DNA from 3 places in the Lysinibacillus sp. EB106-09-02-XG168 genome. Region 1 is predicted to be linked to each of the others. Evidence: riboswitches for the same ligand, from Rfam matches in the RefSeq annotation. Region 1 holds a riboswitch; each other region holds the start of a gene.
What was found. A riboswitch is a leader RNA that binds a small molecule or an ion and turns the genes downstream of it on or off. The one in region 1 is predicted to bind cobalamin.
Positions count from the first base shown of each region.

Region 2: it holds a riboswitch for cobalamin, as region 1 does, so the genes downstream of both, AC3WSO_RS22505 (hypothetical protein) here and AC3WSO_RS11655 (hypothetical protein) in region 1, are expected to answer to the same signal.
Region 3: it holds a riboswitch for cobalamin, as region 1 does, so the genes downstream of both, AC3WSO_RS15345 (energy-coupling factor ABC transporter permease) here and AC3WSO_RS11655 (hypothetical protein) in region 1, are expected to answer to the same signal.

Region 1 covers NZ_JBYTDN010000003.1:2,198,760-2,201,028, reverse strand. Annotated here, with positions in the region: gene AC3WSO_RS11660 (GTP-binding protein) at 1-369, shown strand, start outside; gene AC3WSO_RS11655 (hypothetical protein) at 667-1,431, opposite strand; cobalamin riboswitch at 1,680-1,863, opposite strand; gene AC3WSO_RS11650 (hypothetical protein) at 2,014-2,269, opposite strand, start outside.
Region 2 covers NZ_JBYTDN010000003.1:4,453,493-4,455,761, forward strand. Annotated here, with positions in the region: gene AC3WSO_RS22500 (ABC transporter substrate-binding protein) at 1-684, opposite strand, end outside; gene AC3WSO_RS22505 (hypothetical protein) at 689-1,228, opposite strand; cobalamin riboswitch at 1,424-1,613, opposite strand; gene AC3WSO_RS22510 (hypothetical protein) at 1,844-2,269, opposite strand, start outside.
Region 3 covers NZ_JBYTDN010000003.1:2,952,219-2,954,487, reverse strand. Annotated here, with positions in the region: gene cbiQ (cobalt ECF transporter T component CbiQ) at 1-400, opposite strand, end outside; gene AC3WSO_RS15350 (energy-coupling factor ABC transporter substrate-binding protein) at 404-676, opposite strand; gene AC3WSO_RS15345 (energy-coupling factor ABC transporter permease) at 678-1,424, opposite strand; cobalamin riboswitch at 1,572-1,756, opposite strand; cobalamin riboswitch at 1,983-2,166, shown strand.

The DNA.
Region 1 (2,269 bases):
TACCGCTTTAAACTTAAAGCTTCTAGTGATTTCATCGGCCGCATGATGACCGACATTCAGCAAGCTGCGGGTACATTTGACGCACCAATCATAACTGAACATGATGCGATTGTAACCGGCCGGGCCCCTGTCTCAACATTTATGAGCTACAGTACTACCTTTGCCGCCTACACCAATGGGAAGGGCGTAATTTCCCTACAATTTGATGGCTACGATATATGTCACAATACAGAAGAAATTATCGCTCAAATCTGCTACGATAAGAACGCCGATCCCGACTATACATCCTCTAGTATTTTTTGCGCAAAAGGCAAGGGCTACTCCGTTCCATGGCACGAAGCACAAGCAGCAATGCATTGTATTGACTAAATTCATAAAAACAGGACATGATTTGTTAGATCCATGTCCTGTTTTCTTATGTTTCGTGGAGAGTTACTATGCTTTTTGGGTTATCTTGCTTCGCGTGGGTATTCCCTTTCCTTTCGCGGGTATTCGACCTGCTTCCGCAGGTATTCCCCTTCCTTTCGCGGGTATTTGCCTTCTCTCCGCGGGTAATCTTGCTTCGCGCGGGTATCTACCTATACGGACAACTCCATTCTATTAACTTGCAAGGAATATATCTTTCTCCTAAAGGCATTGAAATTCATCCCGCACATATTTAATTTACTAAGCTTGTATCGTTTTCTGACCCTGTCTATAAATAGGATATGAAGATTCCACCACAACGTAGCTATGGGAATGTGAAAAATCCATTAAAACCTTGCCAGGTCGACTTTTCAAAAGTTGTAAATTATCAATCAGTTCAAGCAATAGTTCATGACCATTTCCACGTGGGTGCCAATTTAAATGATGATCATTTAGTTCCTTCACAGCTTTTAGAAATTGAAGATACTCTCGCTCTATAAAATTGATCAGTTGTTTATTTTTATAAACTACTCGTGATAAATCTTCTAAATATACCTCATAAAAGCGCATCACTATCGAGCACAATAAATCATTGACCCGAGCAGCACTTAGTATTGGCTTAGGTGCTTGGGAAAGTCGCTCTAAATTTGGTTTTGCACGAGTCGAATCGATACGTGTAATTAAATGATAATGTTCGCCATTCACATCGTACACAATTGGATTTGTCGGCATATACATCATAAAATCATTTGTTTTTGTTTTAAGTTGGTCCGTAATATTCGCTTTTGCAAAAAGGTGGCCATTAAAACTTTCATTTTGAATCCAAATAATATCTTTGTTATATAAAATTTGTTCAAACAATCGTTCATTACTAATAAGATTGCTAGCTAATAATTGATCGACAAGGGATTCTACAACCATTCTTGTTGTAGCTTTCTTGGCAAGTTCAGTGCGTGGCTGCTTACAAATTTTCATTTCTACATATTGCGATTCCTGTGCTGTACTTACATGAATATTCGTCATCATTGCATCCTCTTTTCGTACATATTTTTCAAAACGGAAGTCTTCTTATACATAAAAAAAGGATTTCCTAAAACTAGAGGAAATCCTTCATTCTATCGTTTTCATTCATCACTTAATGTCAAATTATACCCAAGCATAAAAGAATCGCCTTGAAAGCGATTACCTTCTTTTATTTTGGGCATTTGACGTACGGTGACGAACAGAGCATTCTGTTTTGTCAACATGCCACCTCCTATTCCTCGTAGGGTTATGGTGTGTACTCATAATAGGCAGGTATCCTGACTCATGATCATCGCTACTTTTCCCCTTCCCGTCGCTAAACAGTGGTATACGAAAAGTCGCTCACATTTACAGTTGCGGGACAGTGTCGGATTTGCACCGACTTCCCTTTTAAGTAAATTGCACGCAATTTACACCTATTACTCCACGCTATTCAGTTGTAAAATTAGCCGTTTTAAAGATGTCGGAAACTGTAGAGTAAATATTCCTAACTGACTATCAAACTAAATTGTAATGTGTAGTTTACCTACTGTCAAGAAATTGAAAAACTGCAAATAAAAAAAGAGGGTGTTACCCCTCTAAATATTATAAAGAATCCTTATTCTTTTTATAATATTGATACATCATATCAACAAGTAGGTTCTGTAAATTTTCTCTGTTCTCTTCTACTTCCTTTATTTCTTCTTCTGTCGTAGCCACATTGTAAATAATTTCACCACGACTTACCCCATTTCTAGCTTTAATGTCGCCAACCTGATATATCTTTTTACTCACCACTGGCATTTCCACTAATCGAATGAAACTTTTAACGGTACGACCTGTTTCATTTTTAATCTCTCTC
Region 2 (2,269 bases), 2.3 Mb from region 1:
TAAAATTTCTTGTTGGAATGTACCAGAACCAGCTGTATAGATGTCTGGCTTTGGACTAATTTCTAAATAGATATTTTTCGGTTTTTTCACATCTTTAACTTTCGCTTGGACACCTGCAATTTTAGCTTTAATATCTTCATTTAACTTTTCGCCTTTATCTTTGATGCCCATAACCGTTGCAACTTGTTCAATATCCCCATAAACATCATCAAATGATTTAGCTGATTGAATGGCAAACACTTTAATACCCGCATCTTCGAGACCTTTTAAAGCATTTAAATTTTCTTCATCTTTGCCTCCAGTTGTATAGGCAATAACGACATCTGGCTTTAGGGCTAAAATACGCTCGCTATTGAATGTTGTAGAGGTAGAAACACGCTCAATTTTTTGCGCTTCTTCTGGATACGTATCAAACTCTGTTGCACCTACGATTTTATCGCCAACGCCTAGCGCAAATAAAATCTCTGTATTACTCGGTTGTAATGAAACAATAGTTTTAGGTACTGCATTAAACTCAACTTCTACACCACGGTCATCCTTAACTTTATAGCTAGTAGTTTTCTCAACTTGTTGATCTTCTTTAGAAACAGCATCTTTATTTGTATTCTCTTTCGTGCCACAGCCAACTAATACAAGTGCCAACATCAACACAGAAAGCCATTGTAGCCTAAACATTTTCTTCATTTCATTATTTCTCCTTTTTCTTTTTCATCGGGTATGATTTACTAATAAACGGTATTTCAGCAATACCAGCATGCTGATTCATATAGACAGCCATTACAAAAAATACATTGGCTAGCAATCCTAAATAATCAAAGAGAATAGCTTGTACTTCGCGTTCTTCAGATACTTTGTGCAAAACACGGTATGATTTTTTCGCCTCACTACGGCATAAATGTAATGCAGAAGCTGCCTCTGATCCTTGAGGTAATACAAAGTTTTGTATCTCCTCTTTAACATGACTAACATAAAAATCATAGCGATCACTTAGCCAAGTCAAATCATCTTCGGTTACTGCTAATTTGCCTCGGACTGAGCCATTTACATGGTAAGCCATTGGCAAAATGGTAAGTAAATCATCTGCTACTACCTCTACCGTTTCCTTTTTAACCGCCGCCAATGCTACACCAATATGTGTTGTTAGGCTATCCGTTCGAATTTCAAAATCTACTGTTGATGCCTTTTCACGCATAAATGGGTAACAAGAATAACGTGCATCTTTTTTCAAATCTAAGTCCCCGCTTTCCTTCGTGAAAAATTCTTACCTTATTAACACCACAGCTACATCAGGTGAATTATAAGCGCATAAAAAAACGTTGTTCCCACTCCTAAGGAAACAACGAAAAATAGCATAAATAGTGTCGCATAAATACGACATAGCCTATGTATTTGCCGCATATTCTCTCAGCTTCCGAAGAGTTATCTATACGTTCAAACAAAGGTCGGTCTCCTGGCTTGTACAGTTCACTACGTCCATAAAAAACCTTCCCATCGGATAATTCGACAGTGGTATATCTTTACGACTTCTGTACTTACAGTTGCGGAAACAGCTCCGGTTTTTCACCGAATTCCCGATTATGCTATAGTTCAGCACCTTTATTCTGCAAGAATTATTCACTTGTTATGCAGTTTATCATAGATTGATAGGAAAAAATAGCTGAGGAATTTAGAATAAACAACGATGGATAAAAATCATGCAGGTATGACCATATGCACGTGGATAAATTCACTGCCCCATTGGGTATTCAACCCACTCGTGCAAATATTTGTTATGCCTCATAAATTAAAGCAATTTACTTTTTCATAATGAAAGGATTTGCAAAAAATAGCCATTTCATAACTTTTATCGGATGGCATTTTTATATTTCTTTTTGGATTTAACATCTTTCTCTTCCTCAATTAAACGCTGTGCAATTTCTAGTAGTTTTGGGTCATTTGTTGCATCGAATAGCTTTTTAAAGGATACAATAATATCATATCGTATTAATGTCGGGTGCTTTTCGTCTAAGCATGTTTGATATCTTTTAGCCAAATATGATACGACTAAATCTCTTTGTACCTGCCCCGCTAAGCCTATTTTCCAAATTGCCTGTAAAGTATGCCTCACCGTGACTGTTTCTTCATCATACGTAACTGCCCAAATCTTTAAGAAGTCCTCTAATACTCTTTCTTCAGGATCGCTTTTTGCTGCCAGTGCGCATAAAAATTGTGCAGCACTTGCACGTATATGTCCATTTTTGTATGTAAGAGTTTGAACTAGTTGTTCCCA
Region 3 (2,269 bases), 750 kb from region 1:
TTAAAAAATACAAACAGCTTATACTGCCAAGGACGATGAAAAAAAGTTGTTGCGCTGTCACTAAGCTCGCACTGCCAATAAATATTTTCCAATGATGAATAGAAAATGACCAAATAATTGGAGGAAGCGTGCTTGTTGATGGCGCTATAGAAATTAAAATGGATGCTAGACTCGAAAGTAAAAAAAATCCGGGTAGCAATAGTAATTTTGCGTAATATTTAGCTGGGATTTTCGCACCTAAAATGATAAAAGCACTCATCACAATAAAAGTAATGAGTGAGATTCGTTCATCTCTCATGATAAGCGACAATAAAAGCAGTCCAAGGGAAAACGTCATTTTTTCTAGCGGATGAACAGACGCTAGTTTATTCATATAAGCATACTTATCAATGAGTAACATCGCTTAACCCTCTTTATGTTTACCGCGCATTAAGCCGATGAAATAGCCAATAAATCCGGCGCCAATAGCAGCTTGGAGTGCGAATAATAAGCTTTCTATTTCACCACTTGGTGGCTCCCATAAGCTTTCAAACCAAGGCTCGTAGTTAGCATCTATTTCACCAATTGCTGCCTCCGCTTCGCCATCAGCACCTTCAAAATCTGCGCCTTTTTGAATGAAGAGGGGTATGATTGCTAACAACACAACAATTGCTAATAGCAGTAAATTTTTTTTCATGTTAGTGAGCCTCCTTTGCCGAGAAAACGCGTAAAGCTTTTAATTCACTCACATTGTATTTTTTCAAGAAATTCATAACGATCACTGTTAAAATACCTTCACTAACAGCAAGAGGAATTTGCGTGAACGCAAAAATGCTAGCAAACTTTGTGAATGAAGCCATAAAGCCTCCAACCTCAGAAGGGAAGGCAAGAGCTAATTGTACAGAAGTGACAATATATGTACCTAAGTCACCAAGCATTGCTGCTAAAAAGACGGCGATGGAAAAAGATAGTCCCATTTTTTGAGAGCCATGGAAAACGTAATAAGCAATAATAGGACCAGCAATTGCCATAGAAAAGGCATTAGCACCTAAAGTTGTCAGCCCGCCGTGTGCTAAAAGTAGAGATTGAAATAATAATACGATTGTCCCGATAACACTCATCACTAATGGTCCAAAAAGAACTGTTCCAAGGCCAACTCCTGTCGGATGTGAACAACTTCCTGTTACAGAAGGGATTTTTAAAGCTGATAGCACAAAGGCAAAGGCACCCGATAGACCTAAAATCATTTTTGTTTCAGGATTTTCATCAATGGTTTTACGAATAGAACGTAATCCTAAAATAATAAATGGAATGGATAAGACCCACCAAAAAATCGCCCATTCAATTGGCAAATAGCCCTCCATAATGTGCATCGCAAATGCACGATCTGGCACGAATAAAAATGCTAATAAGAAATAACTAAGCTTCCAACCTGAGAATTTCAAAACCTCTCCTCCTCACATTAAAATAGTTCGAATTAGTATGCGATGCGAAAACAAAAAAGCACTTCTCCAATTGTGGAAAAGTGCATAGCTAAAAATGCAAATAAAATTCTAATTTGCTCAGCCGCACACCTATCCTCGTAGGTTCAAACGATCACATATTTTTCGGCAGGTCTCCTGGCTTTAGCTCAACGTTTTATAGGCCTTCCCATCCCTTGGACAGTGGCATAATCTATAAAACTCCCTATTACAGTGGCGGGACCGCGCCGGAATTAAACCGGCTTCCCTTTTAAGCGAATTGATGAACAATTCACACCGAAAAAAGATGAAATTGTGATTTCATGCCAAAGTGTAACATAATTTTCCATATAAATGCTATACTTTTCAAGTAAAAATTTTTAATTGAGTGTCTATGTCGAAAATTCAGATAAACAGAAAAGGAATGTCATATTTTTCATTAAAAAATTACTGAAAATGTCACAAATTTAGAAAGAAATATTGAAATTTTAAAAAAATAAGCTATGATAGAAACAGTTTTTAATTTTATAAAAAATAATAATTTCATATAAAACATCCATAAGTGCTTGAATATTTTCAAGATAATAGGGAAATCGGTGAGAATCCGATACAGCCCCCGCTACTGTAATAGCTGATGAAATCGCGGATGCCACTAGTGAGAACTAGGAAGGCGCGAAAGTAAAAGGAAGCTTAAGTCAGGAAACCTGCTTATGTGATGATGCATGCAAACTTTTCGGAGGGAGAAGTTGAAGCGAGAGCGAGTACCTGTATATATTCGTTTTTATTTGGCTTCTACTAAACCTTTACTCTTCGTCTAGAGTAAAGGTTTT